4 regions of the Neobacillus sp. plas4 genome follow, and region 3 is predicted to be linked to each of the others. Evidence: riboswitches for the same ligand, from Rfam matches in the RefSeq annotation. Region 3 holds a riboswitch; each other region holds the start of a gene.
What was found. Region 3 has a riboswitch for thiamine pyrophosphate ahead of AC2TFD_RS14045 (thiamine phosphate synthase). Riboswitches for the same ligand answer to the same signal wherever they lie in the genome.

Region 1 (7,412 bases), 1.3 Mb from region 3:
GGAGATACTCCGCGTTCTACACCCCCTAGAGCAAGGGAAAGATTTCGGTCACCCTTTTCTAAAGGAATCCCATATCTTCTCGTTGCCTCTAATCCCTTTTCAATCCCAATTTCATTTAATAGCCACACGGCTGAAACATTTTTCGAATCCTTTACCGCTTCGTACATAGGTACTTCGCCTGCATATTCATGATTGTAATTGCTTGGTTCATACTCCCCAAAGCTCATTGGTTCGTCCTTTAACATATCTGTTATTTTCCAGCCGTTTTCTAGTGCAGGCGTGTAGACTGCCAGCGGTTTTATCGATGAGCCTGGCTGTGCCTTTAATTGAGTTGCACGGTTATAGCCTCTAAAGGTATGTTCCCCGCGTCCTCCAACGATTGCTCGGATGCCGCCGGTTTTTGGATCAAGCAGAATCCCGCCGCTTTGAACAATTTGATCACTTCCCTTTGGAAATAAGGTCTTATTTTCGTAGGTTTTTTCCATCGAATTTTGCATATTAGGATCCAGTTCGGTATAGATTTTATATCCCCCTGTTAATAATTCATCTTGAGACAAATGATATTCCTTAATGGCTTCCTCAAACACTTGGTCAACATAGTGAGGATATTTCCCTCGGTAGGGGTCCCCGCCTCTATTATTTAAGATTACTTTTTCATTTATTGCTTGTTCATACTCCTGTGGTGTTAAATAGCCTTGCTTTTTCATTTGTGCTAGAACAAGGTTTCTTCTCTGTGTTGCTTTTTCTAAGTGATGATAGGGATTTAAAGATGAAGGGGCCTTAATTAAACCTGCAAGTAAAGCTGATTCACCAATCGTCAGATCGTTCACTTCTTTTGCGAAATAATTTCGTGCCGCATGCTTAATTCCCCATGCTCCATCACCAAAATAGATCTGGTTTAAGTACATTTGAAGGATTTCCTGTTTACTGTATTGCCTCTCAATTTTCATTGCTAAAAATACTTCATCTACTTTTCTTTTCAAGGTTTTTTGTGAGGTTAGTAACGTGTTTTTTGTTAACTGCTGGGTAATGGTGCTGCCGCCCTCTACCATACCGCCAGCCTTTATATCCCGGATAAGCGCCCTGGTAATCCCGATAAAGTCAACACCATGGTGTTCATAAAATCGTCTGTCCTCGATGGCGATGACTGCATTTTTCAACGTGTCAGGGACATGTTTAATTGAAATGCCTTCATTTTTGTTGGCTGATATCTTGCTGGCAATTTCACCATGTAAATCATAAAATACTGTCGCTTGAGGGAGTTCATTCTTTAGTGGAGAAATATCCACATCCATCGAATAAGCATATACAATTCCTAAAAAGCCTAAAATCAGAAGAGAAAAGGAAAGAACCATCACTTGGGTCATATGCCACCGCTTCCAATTATTCACAACCTTTTTCATGCTCTCCTCCTTGATGTAAATATACAATTATGTTGGACATCATTTTCTTTTTCCCTAAAAGGGGAAAAATTAACCAAATGGGTGCAAATAAAAAAGCAACCGAAATATTTCCCGATTGCTTCTCTTTATTGGTATAGCTTGGTAACCTCTTTAAAGCGGATTTTCGCTTGTTTCTCATCAAAGCTGCTATAAATCCGATAATGTTTGTCATCCAAAATACGAAAATGTTTACTAAGAATATTCTGCTGAAGGATAAAGCCGTTTTTTCTTAACACTTCTCGCCACCAAATCCGGCCGCCAAATGTTTTCATTTTTCGGTAGTCGATCCCTTCGCGCGCAACTGTCTCTAGAACTTCTAGCGGTTCATTTCCAAATAAAAATTGGACTGTTTCGGTTTCTCGAAACAATGCAACGATTGATACAACCGTTGACCAGCTTGCAAGTACCCTCCCTTTTTCAATCTGTACCAGTGTTTTTTTGGATATACCTATAATCTCAGCCATTTTATCTTGTGTATAACCTGCTTCTGTGCGGATTAATCGTAATTTATCAGAAACTAGCTTAATGATCTCTTCTCTATTCATCTTCGTAACCCACTTTCAATTCCTACTAGTGTAATATTACACAAGTTCCCTACAAATTAAAAGAAAAAAACTGCTATCGTATTTGATGATAGCAGTTTTTTGTTCATTTAGGGGGAATGCCGCACTGACTTTGACTAGAGCAGGATTTTTCAAGATCACAAGCTGCACATTTTCCTTTTTTTGATTTATTTATAAATTTAACCAATGCCCATGTGGCGTAACCAAAAATCGCAGCGCCAATGATAATATTTGCTATCATTGAGATCACCTTCCTACTCTTAGACTAGACCAAACAGCTTGCCGCCCTGATAAATAAACAAGCATAAAACATACGCAAGTATTAGGGCATAAAGAATTGAAAAAGCCGTCCATTTTCTTGAACCTGTTTCTTTATAGATTGTTGCGGCAGTTGCCAAACAGGGGATATATAATAGAATAAAAACCATAAAGCTGTACGCAGCAAGCGGTGTATAGAAATCGCTCAGTAAACCTTGCAAACTCGCATTTTCGGGTACGAAATAAATAATATTCATGGTAGAAATAATAGCTTCTTTTGCTAAAAATCCTGTTATTAGAGAGGCCGCTGCCTGCCATGTCCCAAATCCAATTGGATCAAGAATTGGTGCAAATAAATTCCCAATCGCTGCTAAAAAGCTATCATCCATTTCCACTTTTAATCCATTTGGTCCCGTATAGGATAACAGCCAAATGAAAACAGAGCCAGCAAAGATAAATGTTCCAGCTTTTCGAACAAAGCCCTTTCCCTTATCCCAGGTACTTCTCCAAAGCGACTGGAATTGAGGTAGCCGATATGGCGGCAGTTCAATAACGAACAGAGATATTTCAGATTTCAATAAGGTTTTAGAGAATATTTTTGCTAATAGTAATGCAATTACAATTCCCAGAACATAAAGACTTAACACAAATAGAGCTTTGTGTCCAACAAAAAATGCACCAACAAATAATGCGTATACAGGAAGTCGTGCAGAGCATGACATGAGTGGTGTTAATAATATTGTCATTAGTCTTTCACGTGACGTTTCAATTGTTCTGGCAGCCATGATACCAGGTACATTACAACCAAACCCGATCATCATCGGAATAAATGCCTTTCCATTTAGCCCAACAGACTCCATAATCCGATCCATTACGAGGGCAACCCGTGCCATATAACCTGAATCCTCTAATAAAGAAATAAAAAAGAAAAGAATAAAAATCTGTGGAACAAATACTAGTACCCCGCCGACACCTGCAATGAGACCCTCAATAATCAGCGCATGGATAAAGTCAGAAGCGTGTATCGCAAGTAATAGGCTTTCAAATCCCGCTGTTACCGGTCCAGTCAAAAATCCATCAAGGATGTCAGACAATGGTGTTCCCAGCCAATCAAACGTCAGCATAAACATCAAATACATGCATAGCAGGAAGATTGGCATTCCTAAGTAACGATTGGTAACAATTGCGTCTATTTTTTCCGACAAGGGTTTAGTTGTACCTATTTTTTGAACAGATGACTTTAAAATTTTCTCTATAACTTCTTTCCTCTTCATATATATAAAACTTGCAAGTGTTTTTACATTGTTATTTTCTTGTATAACTACAGACTCTAACTGGGAAATAAGTTCTTCAAGCTTATGAACCTCAACAAAATCAGCGAGATATGTTTTTACATATTCATTGCTCTCAAATAGTTGAATAGCAAGCCATCTAGGTGAATGATTGGTCTTCCCTATTAATTCCATACTTATTTTATTTATGGCATCTTCTACAGCACCACCATAATAAATATGTTTTTTTACCTTTGAATGGTTGGATTCAGTGGAAATAACTTCAATTAATCGATCACACCCTTTTCCACTCCGAGCAACTACAGGAACAACGGGTACCCCTAGGATTAGTGACAGCTTTTCAGGATCAATTTGAATTCCTCGTTTTGATGCGACATCAACCATATTTAGGCCGATTAGAGATGGTTTTTCATATTCAAGCATTTGTAAGGTTAAATGTAAATTACGTTCTAACTGAGAAGCATCTAAAATATTTAACAGCCTGTCTACCTGTTCTTCCAAGAAAAAAGAAGTTACAACCCCTTCATCCTTTGATAATGGATTAAGTGAATAAACACCAGGCAAGTCAATTAACCTTCCTATATTATTCTTAAAGACTCCGACCTTTTTCTCAACGGTTACGCCACTCCAGTTACCAACGTATTCATAGGATCCTGTTAGATTATTAAACAATGAGGTTTTTCCAGTATTCGGGTTTCCAATGAGGGCAACTTCCATTAAACTCTCTCCACTTCTATTAAGCGTGCCTCTTTGCGGCGGAGACCAACACACTGTCCGCATGATTCAATCATCACTGGTCCGCCAAATGGCATGATACATTTAACACAAACTTCTGAACCCTCAGTAATTCCCAGGTCCATCAGCCTTCTCTGTACTAAGCGGCCTACCTTAGAAATATTAACGATGATTCCTTTCTCTCCTACCTTAAATGATCCGAACATTTCTATCACCCTTACATATGTTAATTGAGAATGATTATCTTTATTTATAAGGTAATTTTACCATTTATATCTGCTAAATTATGTGACAAAAAACCGAAATAAAATAAGAAAAGCGTAAGCGCCCTGGTCAGCGGCGTATGGCCTGGAGGGCTCCAACTGAGATAAAGGAAACACGAAGAGCCGTAGGCGATTCGATGGTGACTTATCGTAGGGCGGAGACCGAAGGACACTAGCCGCTAGGGCGCTGGAGCTGGACAGTAATCTAGGTTCAAAAATTCATCCTTTATTTCAAAAAAAAGAGAAAAGTCAAGGACTTTTCTCTTTTTATCTTAGATCATTTTTTTCGGTGCCGCACTTATAATCAGGATTACAATGATTGCACTTACGATAAAGCTTGGAAGCATGTAGGTTCCATTGTAAACAAAGGAATACACAGCTACTGGCTGACCCGCAGGCGCATATTCACCAAAAAATACGATTCCGGAATAGACGTGAGCAAGATATCTTAATGCACTTCCCAAGAATGTACCTAAAACTACATAAGTGATCCAGCTTTTTTTGTGATTATTTGCAAGAGAATTTTTCACCTGTGAAGCAAAAATTCCTGCTAAACCAACGACTGAAAAGGCAATGCCATAATCAATAATACCTTGAAGCAGTGTATAGATTTGCGAAAAGCCTAGAATGAACTGAAGTAATCCAAGTAAAAACCCAGATAGGATACCGCCTTTCCACCCCCAACGAAAGGACATTAAGAAAATTGGTATCATCGCGATCGAAATGGATCCTCCTTGCGGCCATATTTTTAGCGACAAGAGACCTGAAACCAAATCTAATAAATATGCTAGTGCTGAAAATACGGCTACTTCGACTAGAAATAATGTTTTATTGCGCTTTTTTTCCATACTTGTTCCCCCTAATTTTTTTGGAGAACGTTCGATAGGCTTATTCCTGTAATTTAATATGGTGCCTTATTAACAAAAAAAAGCAATGCACGACATATAAGGATTGTCTGCATTGCTTGATATTGATATCTGGCAAACCACATCCCTACGCTAGCGTTAACTAACAGGTTCATAGGGTCAGAACTCGAACGTTCACTCTCAGCCACCGAAAGCAGCTCCCCTTGTGGAAATATTTAATTAATTTCTTAACAAATATACTATTTTTATAGAACTTTTACAAGGAAAACCTCCTAATCATGGTATAATTAAATAACTAGTCTGTTCGGATTTGCCTTAGGAGGAAAAGTGTGATGGTATCTGAAGTACAAACGGAATTAATTACTTTTTTTGATAAGAATAAAAAAAGTTTAATAGAAGAGTGGGAAAATTCAATTGTCATAGCTGATGGAGATCCCTTTAAAGAAAAAATAAGGCAGAATGGGATAACTATGTTTAATATAGTGCTAGACATGCATAAACTGAATGAACAAGATTTATTAGAGATGATTCAACAGCATGCATTAGAAACTTCTGAAGAAAGAGCCCAAGCCAATATTAATATTGGCGATTTTGTCTATAATGTCAATCTCGGAAGAACCATTTTATACAGTTATTTAGGGAAATCTGGTTTACAATGGTCAGTTCTTCAAGAATCAATTAATAGGATAAATTTCTGCTTTGATAAATTCCTTTATTACGCAGTTACTCATTATACAGAAGCTAAAAACAAAATTATTGAAGAAAAAACGATGTTTATTGATTCGACTCATCAAGACCGTTTAACCCTTCTCGGGCAAATGACATCAAGTTTTATCCATGAATTTAGAAATCCACTCACTTCGATTCAAGGATTTATTCAACTTCTTAAGGCTGACCATCCGGATATGAAATATTTAGAGATTATTTCAAGTGAGTTAGACCAGCTGAATTTTCGAATTTCACAATTTTTATTATTATCAAAGAAAGAACTAATAGGAAAAGAAAAAGAGGAATTTCATTTTAATAAATTAATTGATGAGGTTTTAAATTTCTTATATCCTTCAATTTTAGATGGTAAAGTAAAAATAAAAAAAGAAATTGTCGAAGAAATTTCTCTTTATGGATATGCAGATGAAATTCGTCAGGTTTTTATTAATATTATCTTTAATGCCATTGACGTGTTAATTCATCACAGAATTCCAAACCCAACCATCGAAATTAACAGTTATATTGAGAATAACACCCATGTTATGTTATCTATATCCAATAATGGGCCAATGATCCCTTCTGAATTAAGTAAAACGATATTCGAGCCTTTTTTTACAACAAAAAAACTCGGTACCGGGCTCGGGTTGTTCGTGTGCAAAGAAATTATTGAAAAACATAAAGGTGAATTAACCTGTTCATCGTCGCCTAAAATCACGATATTTACAATTAGATTACCATTAGCTGCGTCTCCTTTATAGGAGACTTTTGTTTCTTATTTTATTTTTGAAAATTTATAATTTTCTTATTCATACCTGCGGAACTTTATTCATAAAATATTGATACTAACTATTATTCAAACTAGAACGTTTGACTGTACAGTTGTAATTGACTATAATTATTTTAAAATTTAGTGATCGAGGTGGTATGATGGGGCTGTCTATCGTATCGGTGAATTAGCGGAAATTGCAATGGTCTCTAAGCGGACAATCGATTATTATACTTCACTTGGTTTATTAAACGCAGAGCGTTCCAAATCTAATTACCGAATTTATTCTGAGGAAACGTTAAAGGACTTAAAGTTTATAGAAGAATGTAAGAGTTTACACTTTCCACTTGAAGAGATTAAAAGAAAGCTAGATATGAGGAAAGACAAATCAATTTGTGAAGCAGAAGTGGAAAAACATCTAAATATAGTTATACAGCAAATGCATCAACTGCAAAATGATTTATTTGACCTCATTCCAATTAGTTATAAATTGGATGACCTGCAGAAAGAAAATTTAAC
Region 2 (7,412 bases), 2.6 Mb from region 3:
TTAATAATATAACTGGAATCAGCGAAGCTTGGAGTGATGGATAACTTTTTTTCTTTTTTGGGCTGATAAATAAATGGCATAGGAATGTTCAGCTCCTTATTTAGATGATTCTTTTTTTCCGGTCCGCTCTCTTCTCGCTACTAACGCTTCAAAAGTCTCCATTCCTGGGCTTTTACTCCCAATTAGTACAGGTTTTTCTCCATATTCACCGTGAAAATCAGATCCACCAGTCATGATTAAGTCATACTTCCTTGCCAGCTGTTTGGCTTGTTCCTCATGTTTCTTATCATGCAACGGATGCCAAACCTCAATTCCCTGCAATCCAGCTTCCACTAAATCCGGCACCATTTCAAAGTTTCCATACTGACCCGGGTGAGCAAGCACCGGTACTCCGCCAGCAAGAAGAATCGCCTGAACTGCTGTTTTGGCGTCCATATATTCCATTGGAATAAAAGCAATCCCCGGCTTCTCACCATTTTGTCCGCGATTAAATAATTTTTTATAAAGTGGACCATAAATGGAATCGGTATATCCTGCTTCAATCAATGCATGCATGATATGCTGCTTGTAAACTCCTGTCCCTCCATGAGCAATTTCCTTACAGCGCTCCCATGTGATCTTATATCCTGCAGCGATTAATCTTTCTACCATTTCCTCCGAGGCTCTGTGTCTATTGTTAACGAGTGGTTGACAAATCGTTTCAATTCCATCATGACCAGGTTCAATAAAATAACCGAGGATGTGAACACGGCGGCCTCTTTCAAAATCAAACCCTGACATCTCAATGCCTGGAATGACTTCTATTCCATATCTCTTTCCTGTTTCAACTGCCTCTTTAAGACCTTTCGTGGTGTCATGGTTCGTAATCGCTAAGTGCGAAACCCCTTGTGCAAGAGCTAACTCCAAGACTTCCTCAATCGACAATGGACAATCTGAAATATTCGTATGACAATGTAACTCAATTTTCACGCAGGTCCCTCCTTTATCTTTGCTATAAGAATAACTTGGTACCAAGTTATATAGTGTTAATTGTGAGTAAATTGTTTGTAAAGGCTCTTTTCTTAAACTTTGTTGCTTTTTGAAATTTTGCTCACCATTTCACAATACCAATAAAAAATTCATAAAATAAAACAGGCATGATTCATCAAAATTGAATCATGCCTGTTTTTTTCAATTATAAAAGAAACCCGATAAAACTCATCCTTTTACTAACTCCAATTTCACTGGCCATTCTTCAAGATTATAGGCCATATCCCAAAACATATATTCAAGCTGACAGCTTAGTAAGAAATGTTGTTTCATTTTTTCTTTTTCTCTTTCTGGTGCGTCCTTCGCCCACTCATCCAATAGCGCGCAAAATTTTGTAGTAATGGAATCTGTAATCATTCCGTAGAAAGTGATCCATTCATAAAATGGATGTGATGGATCCGGATGAATCTCTTGTAATAGTTTTTTCCCAATTTCCCAATATGTCCATGGGCATGGTAATAAAACAGCTAAAATTTCTCCTAATGTTCCCTCATGAGCAACGGTAAGCATATGACGTGTATAATGAAGTGCGGATGGTGCTAATGGGTAACCTTGTAGTTCTTCGTATGGCACACCGGCAACTTGACAAAAGTTGTTGTGCGGATGGATTTCACTGTTTAAGATAAATGAAATTTGCTGATTAAACATATCCATATCTTCACGATTCTCACACTTCGAAACTGCTACTCCATAAATTCGAATAAAAGCATTTAAATATTCAAAGTCTTGTTTCACATAATGAATCAACTGCTCCTTTTTTAAATCTCCATTGGCAATGCCTTGGACAAATGGATGTTCAAAAATCGCATTAAAGATTGGATTTGCTTCATTTCTTAGATTTGCAGAAAAACTCATAACATCAGCCCCCTTATTGGTATTAACGGGAAGACTCTAGTTGGAGCAAAAAATGGTAAAAACGAAAAAACCGCCCCAAAAATGGAGCGGTAGAATAATTGACAATATCCTGACACAGACTCCACTTTCCTACGCTAGTATGAACTAGATCAGGTTCAAAGGGTCCAGGATCATACCTGTCTCAGCCATAAATGGCTCCCCTAGTGGTCTTCCTATTAAATTACTATTAACTCTACATATGCAATCTACTGAAGTCAATCATTAATTATCATAAAAATCTAACTATTTACTAGATAGCAGCTCCCCGAAACACTTTTACACTTCCTTTTAACGACTGACTTTATAGAGTTTAGTTAACCTTAGAAATAGTATTGCAATATAATCGCCATGGTTGTAATCGAATTAACACCTCCCTGTTCTTTTTCTCGGAATATTCTATGTTACGATTATTAAAAATTAGCAACCAAAGAACATGGAGGGTAAATGAATGCTTAAGAAATTTGTATCGATTTTAGCAGTTGCTGTACTCTCAGTAACTGTAAGTGCTAATGTTCAAGCTGCATCGATTACAGTACAAAAAGGAGACACTCTTTGGGCTCTATCGCGTGCAAACAACATGTCTGTGGAATATATCCAAAAGTTAAATAATCTTACATCAGATCTAATACATCCTGGGGATGTACTAACCGTTGCCCCTGAAAAACGCTATACGGTTATACAAGGCGACACCTTATGGGACATAGCAATGGCACATCAAGTAACAGTTCCACAACTGAAGGAATGGAATCAATTACATAGCGATTTGATCCATCCTGGATTAAATCTAGTAATCTTTGAAGGTTTAAAACCTACTACTATTTCTTTAACAAATAAATCAGAACAACCTGCACCACCAACAAAAACAGAAAGTACGCCTGTAGTTGAGGCACAAGCAACTCCTGCGCCGTCTGAAAGTACTCCTGCAGCGGAAGCGCCAGCAGTAGCGCCGGCACCAATTGAAAGTGCCCCTGCAGTAGAAGCCGCTGCACCTGAATCAAAAGAAATTATCGTTGAAGCAACAGCCTATACCGCTTCTTGTGAAGGCTGCTCCGGTATTACGGCTACTGGAATTAACCTTATAGAAAATCCAAATCAAAAGGTCATTTCCGTTGATCCATCTGTTATCCCGTTGGGAAGTAAAGTGTATGTAGAAGGCTATGGTGAAGCAATCGCCGGAGATACTGGCGGAGCCATTAAAGGAAATAAAATTGATGTCTTTATTCCTTCTAAACAAGATGCCATCAATTTTGGAAGAAAACAATTAAAGGTAACCATATTGAACTAACACTAAAAACACTGCAACACCTTATATGATAAGGGATTGCAGTGTTTTTTTGCAGTAAAAGAACAGAGAAACCGTAGCGTATCTACTTCCTTTTAGTTAAGGGGGTTTTTCCTCAAATGAGGAACCTAGTAAAAGTAAAATAAGCGGAGACTTTCCGGTTAAATGCAGAATGGAGTGCGTTTTTAGGGAAATAAGCGGAGTTTTTCCGGTTATTCATTGCAAAATCGCCTATTTTCATCATTTTCTAGTCAATAGGCGGAATTTCTCCGTCTATTTAAGCAACTTTTTATCTTATTTTCTAATTAAGCGGAATTTTTCCGTCTATTCATCAATCGGGTGCTTAACCTGATCACCCAACCGATAAGAGCGGATTCTCTTGGTCCCAGATGCGGGGATCAGCATCTTTTTATCGACAAGTTGAGAAAGAAAATTTTTACCGTCTTATCACTTAGATTCAAATACTTCTCGACTTCTATAGGGGATATTTCTTCTCCTTTTCGAATCGCTAGTCGAAGAACTTCCTTTTCGAGTAAGGACAGTGATGCCTGGTCAAGTTCATCACTCACCCAGCGCCCAATCACTTGCTGAACGATTTGTTGGCATCGACGAGGCTTCTCATTCACTTGGTCATAAGAAAAGCGGATCACAGTCCATCCATCAATCACTAGCTGGTTTTGACGTTCCAAGTTGTCTGAAAATTTCCATCTACTTATGTTCTTTAGATGAGGGCCATATCCGTCGACTTCAAGGCAAATTCGGATGGCGGGACGAATATAAGCAAAGTCCAAATACCTTTTGCCATCCTTGAAATCATCAACTTCATATTCTGGATGAGATATTTGAAATGGTAAAATGCTGGCCACCACACTTGCTTCAAGAACAACATTTCAGCCTGATTGTGACCTTCTCTTAAGCGCCCCAACCGTTCACCGCTTCTTGCCTGCAAGTGAGTATTCAAAAAGGTCTGGTATTCTTCTCAAATCCCATAGTATCCCTTCTCCTACCTATATATATATATGTAAAAACTACTTAAAATCTAATAGATCCACAACATGGGTATACATAATCGAGGCCAAGTACGAATTATTTATACTTTTGAACTTCTGACAAATTTTTAAAATTAAAGAGTATTAAAGCGAGTGAAATTAGAGGTTTAATGTACAATTGGAGAATTGTACATGACAAATAAAGTAGCTAAGATAAAAGGAATAACCAGAGGATTGAACTATTTTGGTTTATCAAATTCTTATATTTGTCAATCCATTTTCTTTATCCTTCGACAATACCACTCTTATCATATTCCTGCCTATTGTTAAACTCTGAAAAAAAAGACGATTCGGGGGGAACGAATCGTCTTTGTGTATTATATATTTGCGATTCGAGGGGGACGAATCACCTTGTTACCTGTTATGCAGTTGCTTTTGCCTTACCTTTTCCAACTGTTTTGCGGATGAATGGTACCACCCAGTGGTCTAAGCCGTAACGGCCTGCGTTGTAACCTGCAGTCAAGATGATGAAGCCTAAGAAAATATCAGTTGGGTTATGAGAAACAGTTCCTGCTAAGAAGAAGCTGAAGTTCATGACTAGACCAAAGAACATTGCTGCTGTTGTTAAACATCCAAGCATAAGACCTAAACCGATTAATGTTTCGCCCCAAGGAACGATGAAGTTGAAGACATCGATGTTTGGCAGTGCAAAGCTTTCTAGGAAGTTTACATACCAGCCGTACACCATGTTGCCATCTGGACCAGTAACTGGTTTTGCAATTGCTCCTTTTAAGAATCCAGAAGCGTCGAATCCGCCAGTAATTTTATGAAAACCTGCTGTGAACCAAGCATAGCCAAGGTATAAACGAATAATTGTTAAAATAGCTGCTGAAACTTTATTTTCTCTTAAAAAATGATTAAACATTTTTCATTCCTTCTTTCAAATTTATCTTGTTCTCTATACTTACACTATAGTGGATTTCAACAGTTAATAACATGGGTGTAGTGTTAAGTTCACAGTTTGTTTGAAATGTTATGGCGGAAGTTTGAACAAGACTAAAAGAAGACGAATAACTACTATTATTTTATGTAAATCAGTTTGGCAATCCTTTTTCTTCCTATTTAAGGTGCCTTAATTCTTCTATAAAATATTGTTCTATGATTCTCGTATCATCTGGATGGAATAAATGTGCTGATTTCTCTGCCCAAATAAAGTTCTTCCCCTTTTTTGCATTCAACTGTTTGAAATAGTCTTCTACTAAACTTCCATGCACATGAAAATCCTTTCTTCCATGTATGAAAGTAACAGGCATTTCCATTTCCTTAACACTTTTGAAAAAATCATTCTCTGCCAATTCTTCGATGAATGCTTGCGTGTAAATGAGCTTGAAACCATGATAATACGAATGGACAATGTCCATTAGTGTATAATCTTCGGATTGAAACATAGGTTTTGAAACTCCAAGTAATCCTGGATGCTTTACATCTTTATCGGTATAAATCAGTGTATTAAATTTTCTCTGCCATTTTCTTAAAACGCCCCATTGCTGAAAACTTTCTACAAATGGGGGCTCACCAATCGATTCTAGCTCTAGTAATGCTTTATTATTTCCCCTCCGCTTTGCCTCTTCCTTTATCCACTTTAACGCCAACCTGTCATTTTCTGTCCAACTGACAATTTGTGATATGCCTACATAGGAATAAAACTTCTCCGGATATTTGGCTGCAAGCTCTAAACTAATCGTTGAGCCCCATGAATGCCCTGCCAGAAAGATCTTTTCTTTATTAAAGCGCTGTCTTAAATAATCAGTAAGCTCATTGGCGTCTAAGACAAATTGGTTGATATTCATAGACTCTGGCGATATGTTTTGATGATAAGACTTGCCTGTTCCGCGCTGATCCCAAAAAACAACAACAAAATGCTTCACTAATTCCCTCGTATTGGTGACGATAGTATAATCACGCCCTTTTGATGAAACACCAGGAAGCGGCATAGTGGGACCGCCATGTACAACTAATAGGATGGGATTATTTAGATTCTCCCCTTGCAATAATATCGATTGCTGTATCCCTCCTATATAAATTGTCTGAACAGTGCTTAATCCTTTTTCAGATATGATAAAGTCTGGCTTTTTTGTAAAAATCCCCGCCACTTATCGACGCCCCCTTCTTAATTTTGCATGTTTGTTTTCTAAATTCAGTATAAGAGAATGGGAAAAATTTGGAAATACCATTTCTCAAGATTTAGCGAATAATAAAGACTTACCCATTTTTCTCACTTAGTTACATAAATAATGTGTTAATGAGAAAAACAGACCTTAAATAAGAATATTGGCTTGAATTAAAATTAGAGTTGATTCTAAAAACAAATTAACGAAAAACAAAACATTCTAGTTGACATTTAATTGCTTCTATACGATAATAACAATTGTATTAGAATTATTCTAATTTAGGTTTTATTTTATTTGAGGAAAAATTTACAAAACATATACTTAGGAGGAAATTAATCATGTCATTAATCGGTAAAGAAGTACAAGCATTCACAGCTAACGCATACAAAAATGGAGATTTTATCACTGTTTCAGACGAAAACTTTAAAGGTAAATGGAGCATTGTTTGCTTCTACCCAGCAGACTTTACATTCGTTTGCCCTACTGAATTAGAAGACCTGCAAAACGAATATGCAACATTACAAGATCTTGGTGTAGAAGTATATTCTTGTTCAACTGATACTCATTTCACACACAAAGCTTGGCACGACAACTCACCAGCTATCGGCAAAATTCAATATACAATGATTGGTGACCCATCTCAAAGACTTACTCGTGCGTTTGATGTACTTGACGAAGAAGAAGGTCTTGCACAACGTGGTACTTTCATCATCGATCCAGACGGCGTAGTACAAGCGATGGAAATCAACGCAGACGGTATCGGCCGTGATGCAAGCACACTTGTTAACAAAATTAAAGCAGCACAATATGTTCGCAACAATCCAGGCGAAGTTTGCCCAGCTAAATGGCAAGAAGGTTCTGAAACACTTAAGCCAAGCCTTGACCTAGTAGGAAAAATTTAAGGAGTAGATTTCATGTTACTAGATGCAGATATTAAAGCACAGTTATCCCAATATCTTAATATGATGGAAGGCGAAGTCCTTCTCAAAGTCAGCGCTGGTTCCGATGATGTATCACGCGACATGCTGCTGTTAGTAGACGAACTAG
Region 3 (7,412 bases):
TTATTAACCAAAGAGTCCTTTTTTGGTCAGTTCTGCTATTTGTTCATCATTCCATCCTGCGTTCTTTAAGACTTGATTCGTATGTGTTCCAGTTTGCACACCAGCAAAACGATAAGAAGCAGACTGATTAGAAAACTTAATAGGAAAAGCAATTTGATCCTGTGTACCACCATCCAATTTTGCTACTGGAACAATCATCTCGCGTGCTTTTATTTGCGGGTGATTGACAGTTTCAGAGAACTTCAAAACGGGTTCCACGCAACCATCAAAATCATCCCCAAGTAATGCAAGCCATTCGTCAAACGTTTTTTCTTTAAACACAGCCTTTACCTTTTCCTTGAATTGCAGTTGATCCTCTGTTTTTGTACTGCCACTGAGCGATAAGAGCGCTGGCTCACCAAGTAAAGTACACAGCTCTTTTTGAAATTTCGGCTCCACACCACCAACAGAAAAGTATCGTCCGTCTTTTGTCTCGTAATAATCGTAAAAAGTACCACCATTAAGTAATAATGATTCTGCCTCTGGATCCTCACCACCTGCCAAATATCCTGAGCCATATAAAGCATTGTAAGCATAGATATTATCCATCATGCTTACATCAATATGTTGACCTTCTCCTGTTTGGGTACGGTGATAAACTGCTGCTAAAATACCAATCACGACGGGCATCGATCCGCCGCCAATATCAGCTACTGGAATCCCCGCCGGAACAGGCGCCTGATTTTTCCGGGATGAATAACTCGCAGCGCCTGATAAGGCTAAGTAATTAATATCATGCCCAGCTTTATTTCGAAGTGGTCCTGTTTGTCCATAGCCTGTAAGTGAACAATAAATAATGCTCGGATTTACTTCTTTCAAAGTTTCATAGCCAATTCCTAACCGATCCATGACACCTGGTCGGAACTGTTCAATAATAATGTCGTACTCTTCAATGAGTTTAAAGATGATTTCCCTTGCTTCATCTTGTTTCAAATCAAGTGCGACGGATTTTTTCGAGCGGTTGAGCTGTGCATACACTGCCGAAACTTCACCTATCATCGGTGGAATATACTTTGACAAATCTTCCCGATTTGGCGATTCCACCTTAACAACATCTGCCCCCATATCCGCTAACATCATTGATCCAAACGGCCCCGGCAGCAGCGTCGTAAAATCCAATACTTTCAATCCATTTAAAACACCCATGTTATTTCCTCCCGCCATCAACTAGCTAAATATATCCTTACTGATTATTTCTTTCATAATTTCCGATGTGCCACCATAAATTCGCTGTGCCCTTGCATCCGTATATGCCCTTGAAATTGGATATTCCCTCATATAGCCATATCCACCAAAGAGCTGTAAGCAACCATCCACAACTCTTCCCTGTGCTTCCGAACTTGAAAGCTTTGCAATACTTGCATCCGCAGTAGAAAGCTCGTTGGATTTCAATAATCGGAGACATTGATCGACAAATGCACGATTTACCTTTGCTTCTGTTACCATTTCAGCTACTTTATGACGAATCACTTGAAGTTGATTTAGAGGTTTTCCAAAAGCTTCTCTTTCCCCGAGATATTTTATTGTAATTTCAAGTGCACCCTCCATAGCCCCACATGCTATAACTGCCAATGCCATCCGCTCCCTGGGTAGTTCTTTCATTAAAACTACAAAACCAGCATTTAGTTCACCTAATATTTGACTTGATGAAACGTTTACATTTTCAAGGAATAACTCAGATGTTTCTTTAGCGTAAAGACCTATTTTCTTTAATTTCTTCCCCTTGATTACACCCTGTTCTTTTGCATCCACTATGAATAGGCTCGTTCCCCTGGAAGCTTTCACTTCCGGATTTGTCCTGGCAACGACAATCACAAAATCAAAACTTTGACCATTTGAGACGAACGTTTTTGCACCATTAATGATATATTCGTCTGTATTTTCCTTTTTAACTGCTGAAGTTTGAATACCCTGCAAATCACTACCAGCACCGGGTTCGGTCATTGCAATGGCACTTACTAATTCCCCTGTTGCCATCTTAGGTAAATAATAATTCTTCTGTTCTTCCGTGCCTGAATTTAGAATGTAATGTGGAATAATAATAGAATGGACGGATAAATTTCCGACTATTGAGCTATAGCCAAGCCTGCTTAACTCATCAATAATTGTTACTGAATAGGATAGGGGGCCACCTAATCCACCATATTTCTCTGGAATATCCACACAAAGGAAGCCCGCTGCCCCTAGTTTCTTCCATAATTCTTTTGGAAAAGCGCCGTCCTGTTCCCACTGCTTGTAGTATGGTTCAATTTCTTTTCTAGCAAAAGCTTCAACTGACTTTTTTAATAACAAGATTTCTTCATCAATATCTTTTAATTGAATCATCTTAATACCTCCATTTATTTTTCACTCACCCTTTTATAATGCAAAAACCATGCCAACTATTTTCGGCTGATTAACAAGGGATTGTATACAGTGTGTTGTTAAGACTTGTTAACAGTTGAGTGTAAATTGATAAGTTTAATTAACAGAAAAAAATTTACTTCTATCAATAATTCAATATAATGAATTTAAGTTTTTGTAAGTCGATTATTGGCTGCTGGTAAAAGTGTGATGAACATTCATCGTAAAACAGGGTTATCAAGAAATACAATTTATACTATTAAACAGGAAAAGGAAAAAATGTACGGAAATGCTAAGAAAGATAAGTCGTCATAAAGGATTGAGATGGGAACCGAGACAGAGCTTATTTGGAATTCAACAGGAATATCAAAACGATTTATTAGTCACTTACAAAGCTTGTTGGAAGAATGACCAAATTAAAGAAATTCTTTTATTTGGCTCAAGAGCAAGAGGAGATTACCAGCGGTCTTCTGATATTGATTTAGCTGTTTTTACAGAAATAATTTCTCGCACCGATCAAAACTTAATCGAACAGGAATTCATGATATGTCCACTCCATTAAAGATTGATGTTATTTTCATGAATCGTCTAACGAAAGAGAAACTGATTTCCAATATTAAAAAAGAAGGTTTTGTATTCGTGTGAATCGTTGGTGAAAGATCAAATTGCATTTTTGATTCAATGATTTTACCTTGTGCTGCCCGCAGCTGCACTTGAAGCTTGGCACCCCAATTGATTCTTCTCAATAATGATTACTTTTCTTCCTATCTTTGATAGCTGATAGGCAATCGAGGCTCCGTTAATTCCTCCTCCGATTATGGCAACATCAAATGAATTTTCCAATTTATTCACCTCCCTTATTTAATGCCTTGCGATAAGCCATTACTGCCAATAATGGGTCACGCGCTTCTAAAACACCTGAGATGACAGCAATCCCATTTGCCCCTTCCTTTAGAACCTCCGTATTATCAGGTGTTATCCCTCCAATGGCAATAACATCAATATCTAAATTTGATAGCTTTTTTACTTCCTCAAGACCGTTTGGGATCTTATCTGGTTTTGATTGAGAATGGAAAACATGTCCGTATAGAACGTAATCTGCACCCTTCTCTTTTGCTTTTAGACCTTCATGATAGGAATGGATAGAACTCCCTATCCTAAGCTGAGGAAAGTTTTCTTTTACACTTGCTGCTTCTAAACTATGAAAGGCTAATTGAACGCCTCTGGCCCCTGTTACGAATGCAACATCTACCCGGTCATTAATCATGATCTTTGACAATGGTATGTTTTTTTTTGTTAAAAGTTCGACTGTTTGAAATAGCTCCCTAGCAGTTTTTTGTTTTTCTCGTATATGAATTGCAGTTATATATGGATGAATATCACTTACAATTTCCCCTAACTGTTCGATTGCCATTTTACCATTGGATATAATATGTAATTCTTTGCCTTTAACACTAGTTAAAATACATGTCCCCTCCTATTTGAAGATGCTACTTTTCAATGAAATCAAGTAAACAACAAAAAACCACTTCCTATAGTAAGAAAGTGGTCGAAAAATTTGAAATAAAGCATTTGCTCTCCAAATATCGAATTTCCCACTTCCCTACGCTGGTATAACCCAGATCAGGTTCATAGAGTCCCGAAGTATCACTTCAATCTCAGCCTTTTAAAAAGGCACCTCTAGCGGATTTGATTCATTTATTCATTTGAATTAATTACCTTACATGGTTAATATTAGCACGTTGATTAGAAATGTCAATTTTCTGATTTTTTTATTGGTGGGAATATAATCACAAACGAATGAAGGCAAAATTTAAATGTTGCATAAGAATATTTGTCTAACTTTATTGGGTCAGATCATTCGCTCAGTTGCTTTTTTTTCATTAGGCTGTGTTCTCAAAGATTGTTGTTTTTATGATGTTTGGATTTTTTGATATAGTTATATGTAAATATATTGATTTAAAAGGAACCTTTTATAATATCAAGCGTAGATAATGTAAAGAAATTTAGGTAAGGGGGGTGGAATCATTGGGAGCTTTGCTTGAACTTTTAGGTTCAATAGGTACATTTCTATTTACCTTAACAAAGGATGTAACGGAGGAAGAAATAGAAAAGAATATAAATTTCCTAAAAGAATATCAATGGTTTCAAAAATATCTTGATAATGATAAATTTAAAAACTTAATTATGAATGATAAAGATGTTCGTTTTGCAATTGGAAAACTTAATAGTGAAAAAATGAAAAAGAATACCTATTACAAAAAACAGCAAATAAAGATTCAAAAAGTATTACTCAAAAAGTCAAATTAATTTAACGATACACCGACCTCAAACTGCGAGGTCTTTCTTTATGCACTTCTTAACATTTCAACCGTTGTATAATTAGATTTACCGTTCCGTTTAACCGGAGTGCTACCACAATGAACACAACCCAAACCAGAAGCAAAAAATCTGGCTTCACGAATGCTTTTGAGTAGTTTAGTAATTTTATCTGGTTCATCTGGAAACAAGTCTTGTTTAATCGCACTAAAACAATGCCATCTGCTCTGATTTGGTTAATTCACAGAAATCTTCATATAAGTCTTTCCACATTAAAAATATGGAATTTCACTGTTATTCTTTAACCACTAAAACAACATCAGCATAAAATTCACAATCTAATACCACTTCATAACGCCATAAGCCGCTTTTTGGAACTGCAAAGGTAGCAGTGAAGCGTTCTAAAGTGGAATAGCCTGTTGACGGCTCTATAATTGTTTCTGGGAACAACCCTGTAATTTTTTCTCCGGTTTCTTTATGGTAAGCATAAATAGCTAGTTCTTTCCCTTTAAAAGTCTCAAAAGGTGACGTGAAAATAAATAGGTATCCATAAGGTTTTCCTGCTATCTGCTTTAATTGCTGCAAGGATTGAACCGAAAGCGAAGGAATATTTCATCACCTCCCATGCGTCTCTAGAACCAGGTGGAAAAATAGCGAGTGAACTGCTAGGAATCGAACCAATGTTACACATGGATATGTGCTTAGGAGAAGGTTCCGGCGCTGCTTTGGCTTTCCCTATTATAGAAGCAGCCTGCTCTATGATGAAAAATATGCCTACCTTTGAGGACGTAGGAATGGAAATATAGTAGGAAATAGAAGTAACTGGGACAGTGAACCTGTCCTCCATCCCTTCAAGTTATAGTTATATTTATTTATACATACCACAATGTTCTACGTAAACGTCAATTAGCCCCGAAATACACCACCCATGTAGTATTTGGAGGCTACTTGACGTTTACTTTTATAATAGAAAGGGATAATTGCTTTTTGTTATCTTATTTTGCTGCCTCTACGTCATAATTACTCTCAGAGAATCCCATTATTGCACTCATCCCTGCTCATCCAACGTGTCTTTCCACCTGTTTGATCAGATCGATAAATAGTGAGTATGTAATGCTGGTAAACTACTGATTGGTACAGGGAAATTGTTTCATGAAGTCGATAACAAGATTACAGATGAAGATTTTATTTCCTTCCTACAAGAATATGCTAAAACCATAAATTCCCTGGACGAGGGTTGCTGATTGATCCAGTCCTTGGAGATTTACCTATTACTGATTTTAACCCATATATCCGTGGAGTGATCCGCTGGATGAACGAACTTGGTATTTATACGTTTGGCAGCTGCGACCGACATGGTAGAGAAGAGGCTAGAATTTTTCTAACGAAGTTTCCGAATGGAAAACAGCTGGAACTCTTGAAGGCAGCTGTACCTCCAAGTCTCCGTTTAAGAATTGATGGAAAAAGCAGTCACAGTTACTCGATTTTGCAGAAAATCTTTATAAAGTCTGGAAAAAACCAAGTTTTCTAACGGATCTTCAGGCAAATCACTTTAAAGGTCTGCTGATAGAGTGCTTGACTATACTGGGTGTCAGCACTGATGAAAGTAGATTTCGTTCCAGGGTGCGAAATAAATTGTCCTCTCTTCTTGATCACACCTTTATCGATCGGAAAGGCAATCTTCTCAGTTTTGTGGAACTTGGAGATTGTCCGACTATTCTTCTTTCTGCTCATTTGGATACAGTTAACGAAATCGTGGAAGGAAGAGAAATTATAGAAGAAAGTTCCATTCTTAGAAATTCAGAAGGGATTCTTGGAGCCGATGACCGTGCAGGAGTTGCAGCTATTCTCGAAATCCTAAGTAGAGTGAAAAAGACCAATTTTAGAGGAATCCTGAAAGTGGCTTTTACCGTTGAAGAGGAAATTGGCTGCCAAGGGTCTCGGGAAATCGACCAGGATTTTATTGAGAATGTGGATGCTGCCATTGTGATTGACCGCCGTGGAAATAGGGATAATGTTACCTCGGGGAGCAAATATGTACACTTTTGTCCAGAAGAGTATGGCAGATTATTTGAGAAGGCAGGCAAATTGGCTGGAATGGATGATTGGAAAATCACTCCCGGAGGTATTAGTGACGCGATGGTATTTGCTGAGTTCGGCATCCCTTCTGTCAATCTATCTGCCGGCTACCAAAATGAACACAAGAAAACGGAAACAGTAGATTACAAGTCGACGTTTGAAACGGTATTGCTAGTAGAATCGGTGTTACATCACCAATTAATCAAACAAAAGATACTTAAATAAAATTCAAACTGTATAAAAAGAAGCAGACAGCCTGCTTCTTTTTATATGACTTAAAGTGCGAGACACCGAACATAATATTCGTCTCAAACCCCTTTTGTTAGAGTGTCATCGATAGACACAATCATTTTATCCTTTTTAAATAAGTCTAAGGCACCTTTTACTACTTTCCGAACCTTAACCTTAATTTCTTCTGCTATTGAGGTATCATTTATTTCAACCACTTCTATTTATGTCTCTTCTTCAGTTGCTGTATTTTCAGCGTCAGTAATGACTGTATATTCTACTTGTTCATCCTTTACAGAAGCTGTCGTCTTTACACTTTCCATACCTGCTTGATTACGGTCTAGCAGAAGTAAATAAAGATACATACCCACACAAATGAAACCAGTAATAATAAATATTGCTGT
Region 4 (7,412 bases), 2.3 Mb from region 3:
TCCAGTTGTTTCCGAAACGGAAGCTTTAACCTAGCCCGGTCTACGACTTCATGATTTTCCCACAACGATTCAGGTGTACCGGAGAAAATTATCTCTCCCCCATCTAACACATGGACGGTGTCAGCATACTGGTCAACCAACTCCATATCATGGGTAATCATGAACACTGCGCCAACTTTTTCTTCAAGGATTTCCATGATTTCATGAGCGGTGTTAGCATCCTGCCCAAATGTTGGTTCATCAAGGATAAGCAGTTCCTGTTCATGAATGAGCATGGTTGCGACGCTTAACCGCCGCTTCTGGCCTTGACTAAGGGTAAAAGGATGGGCGCCTGCGTGTTTAAGCAGCCCCATTTTTTCAAGAATGGATTTCACGGCTGCGGGGTCTTCCAAGCCAAAGGCAATTTCCTCATAAACACTATCGGTAATAAACTGATGCTCCGGATTTTGAAACACATATCCCAGCTTTTTATATAATTCCTTCTCCCTCCATTTGGAGAGTGGAACGTCGCAAAAGTGGATTTCTCCTTGCGTAAGCGGAATGAGTCCTGCTAAACATTTTGATAACGTCGTCTTTCCAGAACCATTCGCACCAACAAGTGCAGTCAGCTCTCCTTTACGTATACTTAAATGAATATTTTTTAAGTACCCGCGGGCAAAGAGACCCTTGACTTCAAGGAGTGGTTCATCTTTAACAGTGGCAGGGTTTGATTTTTTAAGAAAATCAGCCGAATTCTTAAGCCCCGCTATTAATTCTTGCTTTCGGAGCGGAAGTCTTTCCCCTTTAAAAATACCAGCCTTTTTAGCTGCCATCGCTGCTTCCACTACTTTTGGCAGCCAAATGCCTTCTTTTTGTAAATATGGTGTGAATTCACCAAAACATTCTGCTGGCGTTCCATCGAAAAGCACCATTCCACTTGAATCAATGACGAGACAGCGGTCCATCATCTCTACCCAATCATCCAATTTGTGTTCAATGACAATCAGTGTAAACGGATGCTCGTTCCTTAACATAGTGATTGTCTCAACCAGTTCCGTGCTCGACAGCGGATCTAGGTTCGCCGTCGGCTCATCAAGAATAATGACCTCCGGTTGGAGGGCCAACACGCAGGCAAGTGCAAGTTTCTGCTTTTGCCCTCCCGAAAGTGTATGGATAACCGTTTTTTTCTCATCCTGCAACCCCACCAGAGCCAGGGCATAGTGAATCTTTGCTTCCATTTCTTGGCGCGGCACATGGAAGTTCTCCAAGCCAAACGCCACTTCCTCTTCCACCGTCAGCATACAGAATTGGCTTTCCGGGTCTTGAAACACAATTCCTATTTTTTGGTTCAGTTCACCTGGTTTAAACTCATCCAGCTTTTTTCCTTCAAACGTTAGGCTCCCCTTCAATACACCATCAACAGCTTCTGGGTACAACTTATTGAGGCAGAAGGCAAGCGTACTTTTTCCAGAGCCGCTTGGACCTAGGAGTAAAAGAGCTTGATTTTTTTCGACTGAAAACGTTAGATCTGTGAAAATTTCACGGTCTTCATAGCTGAATCCCAACCCCTCAGCTTCAATTTGATGCCTAAATGGTGACATTGCGTTTGTATTCCTTTCCTAACGGAAAACTGTTTAAGGCACCTGTTTTTGCCAGCCCTTCACTTAGATACTTGCCAAGTAACCCTGCCAGTAATGCTCCACTCAATAGGCGAACAAAGAACATGGCTGTGACATAACCTGGCGAAAGTGCCGCAAATCCTGATACATAAAAGCCCCAAGCAAAGCTAAACACCGACGAGCCCATTCCTGCTGCCATTAAAACCCAAGTGGAATAGTTCTTCCATTTCGTTGCTGCAAAGACTGCTTCGGCACCTAAACCTTGGATCATGCCGGAAACGATTAACTGCGGTCCTACGGCATTTCCTAGCATGACTTCAACGGTTGCCGCAACGGTTTCTGAGAGGAACGCTGCTCCAGGCTTACGGATAATATAGGCAGCAATAATCGAGACGATGAACCAAATTCCGAAAATCATGTCATAGCCAATCAATCCGAAAAGTCCGAATAGGACATTTCCGAGCTGGAGGAACAAAAGATAAACGACTGCAAAAACAACAGCAAGTACGGATAAAACGATGACTTCACGTAATTTCCATTTTGCGAGCATTTATTTATCCCCCTTTTTGGATGGACTGTTGGCCGACATCGCAACCGTCATTACAATATGGGTTGAATCACTTTCGTGTGCAACTTGAAAAGCATCCTCCAGCGTTTTAAATACTTTGTTTGCATTACCATCAAGTCTTGATGCGTAGTGAACACCTTTAGTGAAAGTACCTTGTTCTTGGCCAAGTTTTACTGCATCCATGATGACATTCATGTAGGTAGGGATCCCCATTGGATAGAGTGCAAATTGGACCGCGACTTCTTGTTGGATATGTAGTGATTTTTCTTCGTTTAAACGTTCAGGGCTTTCCGAAAGATAAACATCACCCGCTGAATCCCCTGGACAGCCATTTGAAAAAGTTGCTTGAAGAACAACATGATCGCCGTTTTTTGATGATTCTAGGAAAATAGCTTTTACCACATCAAATACGTGCTCAGATCTTCCGCGCACACATGTGCTTACATCGTCCGTTTCCATCCAAACCTTTGATGTATCTACTTCTTTAAGTGCTAATAAAATAATATTTACAAACCTATCAGACATTGGATAAATTGAAAACCGTGCTCCCGTAATTTCACTCGTACCGCAAAAATTAGACATACTTATTCCCCCATTCATTTTTTGGCAACAAAAAAACTGCACCCCATGGGGATGCAGTCGAATCATATCATCATTAAAAGTTCATGATAAGCTTCTCCTGCACTTCCCCACGCTAGTATTATCTAGATCGGGTCATAAGGGTCGGACAAACATCCTCTCAGCCAAAAGCTCCCCTAGTGCAAAAACCGTATGCAATTTTCATTGTTGCCATAATCTTAAGATAAATCTTTCAACTTGTAAAGAGATATGGTGATGTGATTTGGTGCCTGTCACCGTTTATGCATGGATGCATAAATGATGTATAAATGGTGACAGGCACCCCCCGTGGACATTGTCCACCCCAGGCGGACACTTCAAGGACTCCACTAGAATAATATAAAACAGGACTTTTTATATGGGGGAAGATCGATGGCTTTTTGGGATATTTTTTTCAATAGATGTGTGTTCTGTAAGCGGAAGGTTAGACCTTTAAGGAGTTATATTGATGATAACGGGAAGGTTATTAAGGTTTGTATTCCTTGTTCCGAATATGCTGAACGGAGAGCATATAGAGTCATAAAATAATGGTTGGTATTTTACCTTTAACTGTTCTATAAAAGCACAACAATTCATTTCTTATGAATTTATTCGGAAATAATTATTTGCCAATAACACTCTAAATCTATTTATTCTATCCAAGATTATATTCACTTGCCTAACCTAATAAGCTGTCATATGATAAAAAAATATACAATGATGTATAAATGGTTGAAACTGCGTTTCAACTTTGGTGACAGGCACCGTGAAAGAGGGGTTTTGTGAGGATGAAGCAGGATGGAATTTTCAAATCTGTCTGCCCGTTGGATTGTCCGGATCAGTGTGGATTGCTCTTACAAAAGGTTGATGGAAAAGTGGTTAAGGTGGAGGGCGACCCGGAGCATCCTGTGACCAAGGGGAATATCTGTAATAAGGTTCGTAATATGACGGAACGGATTTATGATGAAAACAGATTAAGATATCCGATGAAGCGAATAGGATCAAAGGGAGAAGGTAGATTTGAACGGATTAGCTGGGAGGAAGCGATTGAAACGATAACCTCCAAGTGGAAAAAGCTAATCGAAACGGACGGACCTGAAAGCATCCTTCCTTATAGCTTTTATGGAAACATGGGCCGACTGAATGCAGAAGGAATGGACCGTCGATTCTTCAACCGTTTGGGTGCGTCACAGCTTGACCGGAGTATTTGTTCATCTGCCGGCGCTGTCGGCTATCAATATACGATGGGTGGCAGTTTTGGAACCGATCCAGAAGATACGATTCATTCGAAGCTCATCCTGTTTTGGGGGATTAATGCTGCAAGCACCAATATGCACCAAATGGTATTAGCTCAAAAAGCACGGAAGGAAAATGGCGCCAAAATTGTCGTGATTGACGTTCATAAAAATCAAACTGGCAGATTGGCAGATTGGTTTATTCCTATTTTACCGGGTACCGATAGTGCTCTAGCTCTTGGAATTATGCATATTTTATTTGCTGAAAACATGGTGGATGTTTCCTTCCTCCAGCAATATACTGTCGGTTATGAAGAACTGCGCGAGCATGTCATTCAGTACGATCCTATGACAGTTTCAGAGATAACCGGGGTTCCCGTTGAGGATATTTATAAACTTGCTAGAATGTATGGTCAAACCTCCCCCTCATTTATTCGAATTGGTAACGGGCCGCAGCATCATGACAATGGCGGCATGTTTGTCCGAACGGTTTCTTGTCTTCCGGCATTAACAGGTCAATGGCTTATCAAAGGCGGCGGTGCGATTAAAGGCAATTCAGGATATCTTACTATTAACTCGTTACAATTGCAGCTGCCAAGATTATTAAAAAATAAACAGACACGGACAATTAACATGAATCAGCTCGGGGAGGCTCTGCTGACATTAGATCCTCCAGTAAAATCACTTTTTGTTTACAGCAGTAACCCTGCAGTGGTTGCACCAGAAGGCCAAAAAGTGAGAAAAGGTCTCGAACGCGAGGATTTATTCGTGGTTGCTCATGATTTATTTTTAACCGAAACTGCAAAATACGCTGATATTGTATTACCTGCAACATCGTCTTTTGAGAATACGGACATTTATACGTCCTACTGGCATCATTTTATACAAATTCAGCAGCCAGTCATAGAACAATATGGAGAGTCAAAATCGAATGTCGATGTTTTCCGCCTGCTGGCAAAAGGAATGGGATTTGAAGAGGCAGCATTTGAGGAAACTGAAGGCGAAATGATTAAGCAGGCCGTCGAGCGAGCGCCTAGCCCATATTTGGGTGAAGTAGATTATGAAACCTTACTGGAAAAGCAGTTTGTAAAAGCAAAGGTGACACCCTTGTTTCCTGGCAAGCTGCGAACACCAAGCGGGAAAATAGAGTTGTATTCAAAGCGGATGAAGGCAAATGGATATCCTCCACTGCCAACCTATATCCCAATCGTTCATGATGGAGATCATCCTTATCATTTTGTTCCAGCTCCAAATCATAATTTCTTAAACTCAACTTTCTCAAATATTCAAAAGCACATCGACCTTGAAAAAGAACCTCGATTGCATATGCATAGGAAAGATGCCGAGGCGTCAGGTATAGTAGATGGGGACCAGGTCCGTGTTTGGAACCAGCGCGGTGAATGCCTGCTAAAGGTGAGTGTAGGAGAAAATGTCCTTCCAGGGGTAGTCGTCACCCAAGGACTCTGGGCAGATTTAGAAGGCACAAAACAACAGGTAAACACCCTCACACCAGACCGAATCGCCGACATGGGCGCAGGAGCCACCTTCTTCTCGGGCCGGGTCAGCGTGGAAAAATATACAGCAACGCAAAAGTGAATATACATTTAAATATGCATAAAGCTAGAAAAGTGCATAAAAGGTGACAGGCACCGCCAACGGCGGTGCCTGTCACCTTATTTGACAACGTAATTGTCACTGCAATTTGTCACAGCAATTTACTGATTATAATCCCAAGCAATCTTCCATTCCTCTTTTTCCATAACTGCAAAGACTTCCTGCTCCAGATTGAAGTTTCCGTATTTTCCTTTATAAGTTTGGGTGACGATAATTTTGTAGACATTTTTCATGGCAGGTCCTGTTTTGGACATTTTCCATTCTTTGATATGTTCAGGTTCACCCCTAGAAAAGGCGAAGGTCTCCACACCAAAATGATTCATGAAAACATGCGCTCGGTCTTGAATGTAAGCTCCTTTGCCGAACCTTTCCTTCATCGTTGAATGAAAAAGGTTCCAGGACGAGGAAAATTCCCCTTCTTGTTCATACATGTAAAACTCCTCAATAACAGCTGCCGCCTGTTTATCCGGCGTCATCACAGCTCCCTTGATTAGCATATAAATTATAACCATACATACGAGCAGTGCCACTCCCATTACAAACCCTTTTAACTTCGGCGATTTTCTAGACATCTGTTTCTCCTTTAAATAAAGACTCCCATTACTAAAGGTTATGTCCAGCTTCTACCTAATATTAACGAAGTTCCTTGTAATTCGCACTGTCCACCTCAGACGGACAGTGTCCACGAGCGGTGCCTGTCACCATTAACTGTCACCATTAACTGCCACCACCCACTGTCATCGTCAATATCACTTTTATCTAAATTCATCTTCTATATATTTTAGTTCTTCTTTCGGGGTGAGGAGCCGGGTGGCTTTTCCGATGTTTCCGTTTTGATAGTTCCATATGCGGTTGTGAGCGTTTACGGCGTTGGTGAAGTCTTTTATTCTCCAAGGTTCCAAGATGTCCAGCAGCATTTGTTTGTTACTGCTTTTTTTAAAGTCTTTGTTTTTAATGACTTCATAGAGTTTCTCGACTTTTTCAGCGGTTATTTCAGATGCTCCCCATTTTTTGTCGGCCTTCACCTTTTGGTGGGTCATATTGTGGACCTCTTGGATTAATTTCCCTTCACTCATCGATTCATATTCCTCCACTACTTTACTAGACAGAGGTGCTTCAAAACCCTTTTCAATTTTAGTTTGGGCCTCTTTCGTCGTAACGGGGTCATTTTTCTTTACATTCAATTTTAGCCCGCCATCATCATTTAAATAAAAATAAACTCCTATTATACATGCTAGAATTCCAATGATAGAACCCGCCACTCTAAACTTCTTCATGGCTCTCTCCTCTTAATATTTTCTATGTATCTCGTATTATGCAAACCCCAATTTCTTTTTATTATACATAATTATGCTAGGTTAACATACTATATCGTTCATTTGGAAATGGATTAAGGTACATAAGAAACATGGAAAATGATTAATCAGCGACCCCCAATAGAAAAAGTGCCTTCTTATAAAAGCGAGGCACCTAAATTAGGACAATGAGCCAGTAGCAATGCAGGAAAAAAATCAATGTATAGAAACTTGTAGCAAATACTGTTAGTCCCTTAATAAGCGATGATGATGGTACCTTTTTTAAAAAAATAAACAAGTAAAGACACAGCGAAAAGGCCAGCTTTAAAATGATAAACAGTGCCGGGTCTGCTTCATAGATTCTACTCATCAATGGGTTCATTTCTTGTATGTAAGAGTTCTCTAAGCCAAAGTAAGTGATGAAGGCGTCAAAAATATTTAAGATAGATAAATAATGAAAGAGCAAAACCAATATACTATCACCTCAAATCGTTCCTAATTACGA

Region 1: linked by a shared signal. The riboswitch ahead of thiT (energy-coupled thiamine transporter ThiT) and the one ahead of AC2TFD_RS14045 (thiamine phosphate synthase) in region 3 are both predicted to bind thiamine pyrophosphate.
Region 2: linked by a shared signal. The riboswitch ahead of tenA (thiaminase II) and the one ahead of AC2TFD_RS14045 (thiamine phosphate synthase) in region 3 are both predicted to bind thiamine pyrophosphate.
Region 4: linked by a shared signal. The riboswitch ahead of AC2TFD_RS25955 (YkoF family thiamine/hydroxymethylpyrimidine-binding protein) and the one ahead of AC2TFD_RS14045 (thiamine phosphate synthase) in region 3 are both predicted to bind thiamine pyrophosphate.

The regions. Positions count from the first base shown of each region.
Region 1 covers NZ_CM170152.1:1,464,610-1,472,021, reverse strand. The annotation lists gene AC2TFD_RS07350 (transglycosylase domain-containing protein) at 1-1,403, opposite strand, end outside; gene AC2TFD_RS07345 (helix-turn-helix transcriptional regulator) at 1,529-1,987, opposite strand; gene AC2TFD_RS07340 (FeoB-associated Cys-rich membrane protein) at 2,091-2,246, opposite strand; gene feoB (ferrous iron transport protein B) at 2,266-4,272, opposite strand; gene AC2TFD_RS07330 (FeoA family protein) at 4,272-4,496, opposite strand; gene thiT (energy-coupled thiamine transporter ThiT) at 4,826-5,401, opposite strand; TPP riboswitch at 5,527-5,633, opposite strand; gene AC2TFD_RS07320 (histidine kinase N-terminal domain-containing protein) at 5,752-6,885, shown strand; gene AC2TFD_RS07315 (MerR family transcriptional regulator) at 7,072-7,412, shown strand, end outside.
Region 2 covers NZ_CM170152.1:5,415,336-5,422,747, forward strand. The annotation lists gene AC2TFD_RS27080 (DapH/DapD/GlmU-related protein) at 1-80, opposite strand, end outside; gene AC2TFD_RS27085 (PHP domain-containing protein) at 97-969, opposite strand; gene tenA (thiaminase II) at 1,198-1,884, opposite strand; TPP riboswitch at 1,994-2,096, opposite strand; gene AC2TFD_RS27095 (LysM peptidoglycan-binding and 3D domain-containing protein) at 2,372-3,208, shown strand; gene AC2TFD_RS27100 (hypothetical protein) at 3,604-4,071, opposite strand; gene AC2TFD_RS27105 (hypothetical protein) at 4,387-4,524, shown strand; gene AC2TFD_RS27110 (DoxX family membrane protein) at 4,616-5,119, opposite strand; gene AC2TFD_RS27115 (alpha/beta hydrolase) at 5,313-6,347, opposite strand; gene ahpC (alkyl hydroperoxide reductase subunit C) at 6,704-7,267, shown strand; gene ahpF (alkyl hydroperoxide reductase subunit F) at 7,280-7,412, shown strand, end outside.
Region 3 covers NZ_CM170152.1:2,812,807-2,820,218, reverse strand. The annotation lists gene AC2TFD_RS14065 (CaiB/BaiF CoA transferase family protein) at 4-1,185, opposite strand; gene AC2TFD_RS14060 (acyl-CoA dehydrogenase family protein) at 1,207-2,364, opposite strand; gene AC2TFD_RS14055 (nucleotidyltransferase domain-containing protein) at 2,672-2,944, shown strand; gene AC2TFD_RS14050 (FAD-dependent oxidoreductase) at 3,070-3,225, opposite strand; gene AC2TFD_RS14045 (thiamine phosphate synthase) at 3,227-3,796, opposite strand; TPP riboswitch at 3,966-4,074, opposite strand; gene AC2TFD_RS14040 (hypothetical protein) at 4,411-4,692, shown strand; partial or broken gene AC2TFD_RS14035 (IS1595 family transposase) at 4,770-4,974, opposite strand; gene AC2TFD_RS14030 (hypothetical protein) at 4,996-5,286, opposite strand; partial or broken gene AC2TFD_RS14025 (nicotinate-nucleotide--dimethylbenzimidazole phosphoribosyltransferase) at 5,265-5,507, shown strand; gene AC2TFD_RS14020 (hypothetical protein) at 5,939-6,232, shown strand; gene AC2TFD_RS14015 (M20/M25/M40 family metallo-hydrolase) at 6,337-7,005, shown strand; gene AC2TFD_RS14010 (hypothetical protein) at 7,233-7,412, opposite strand, start outside.
Region 4 covers NZ_CM170152.1:5,134,398-5,141,809, forward strand. The annotation lists gene AC2TFD_RS25945 (ABC transporter ATP-binding protein) at 1-1,580, opposite strand, end outside; gene AC2TFD_RS25950 (ECF transporter S component) at 1,567-2,148, opposite strand; gene AC2TFD_RS25955 (YkoF family thiamine/hydroxymethylpyrimidine-binding protein) at 2,149-2,748, opposite strand; TPP riboswitch at 2,836-2,933, opposite strand; gene AC2TFD_RS25960 (molybdopterin-containing oxidoreductase family protein) at 3,552-5,594, shown strand; gene AC2TFD_RS25965 (hypothetical protein) at 5,714-6,184, opposite strand; gene AC2TFD_RS25970 (DUF6241 domain-containing protein) at 6,368-6,889, opposite strand; gene AC2TFD_RS25975 (DUF5658 family protein) at 7,083-7,379, opposite strand.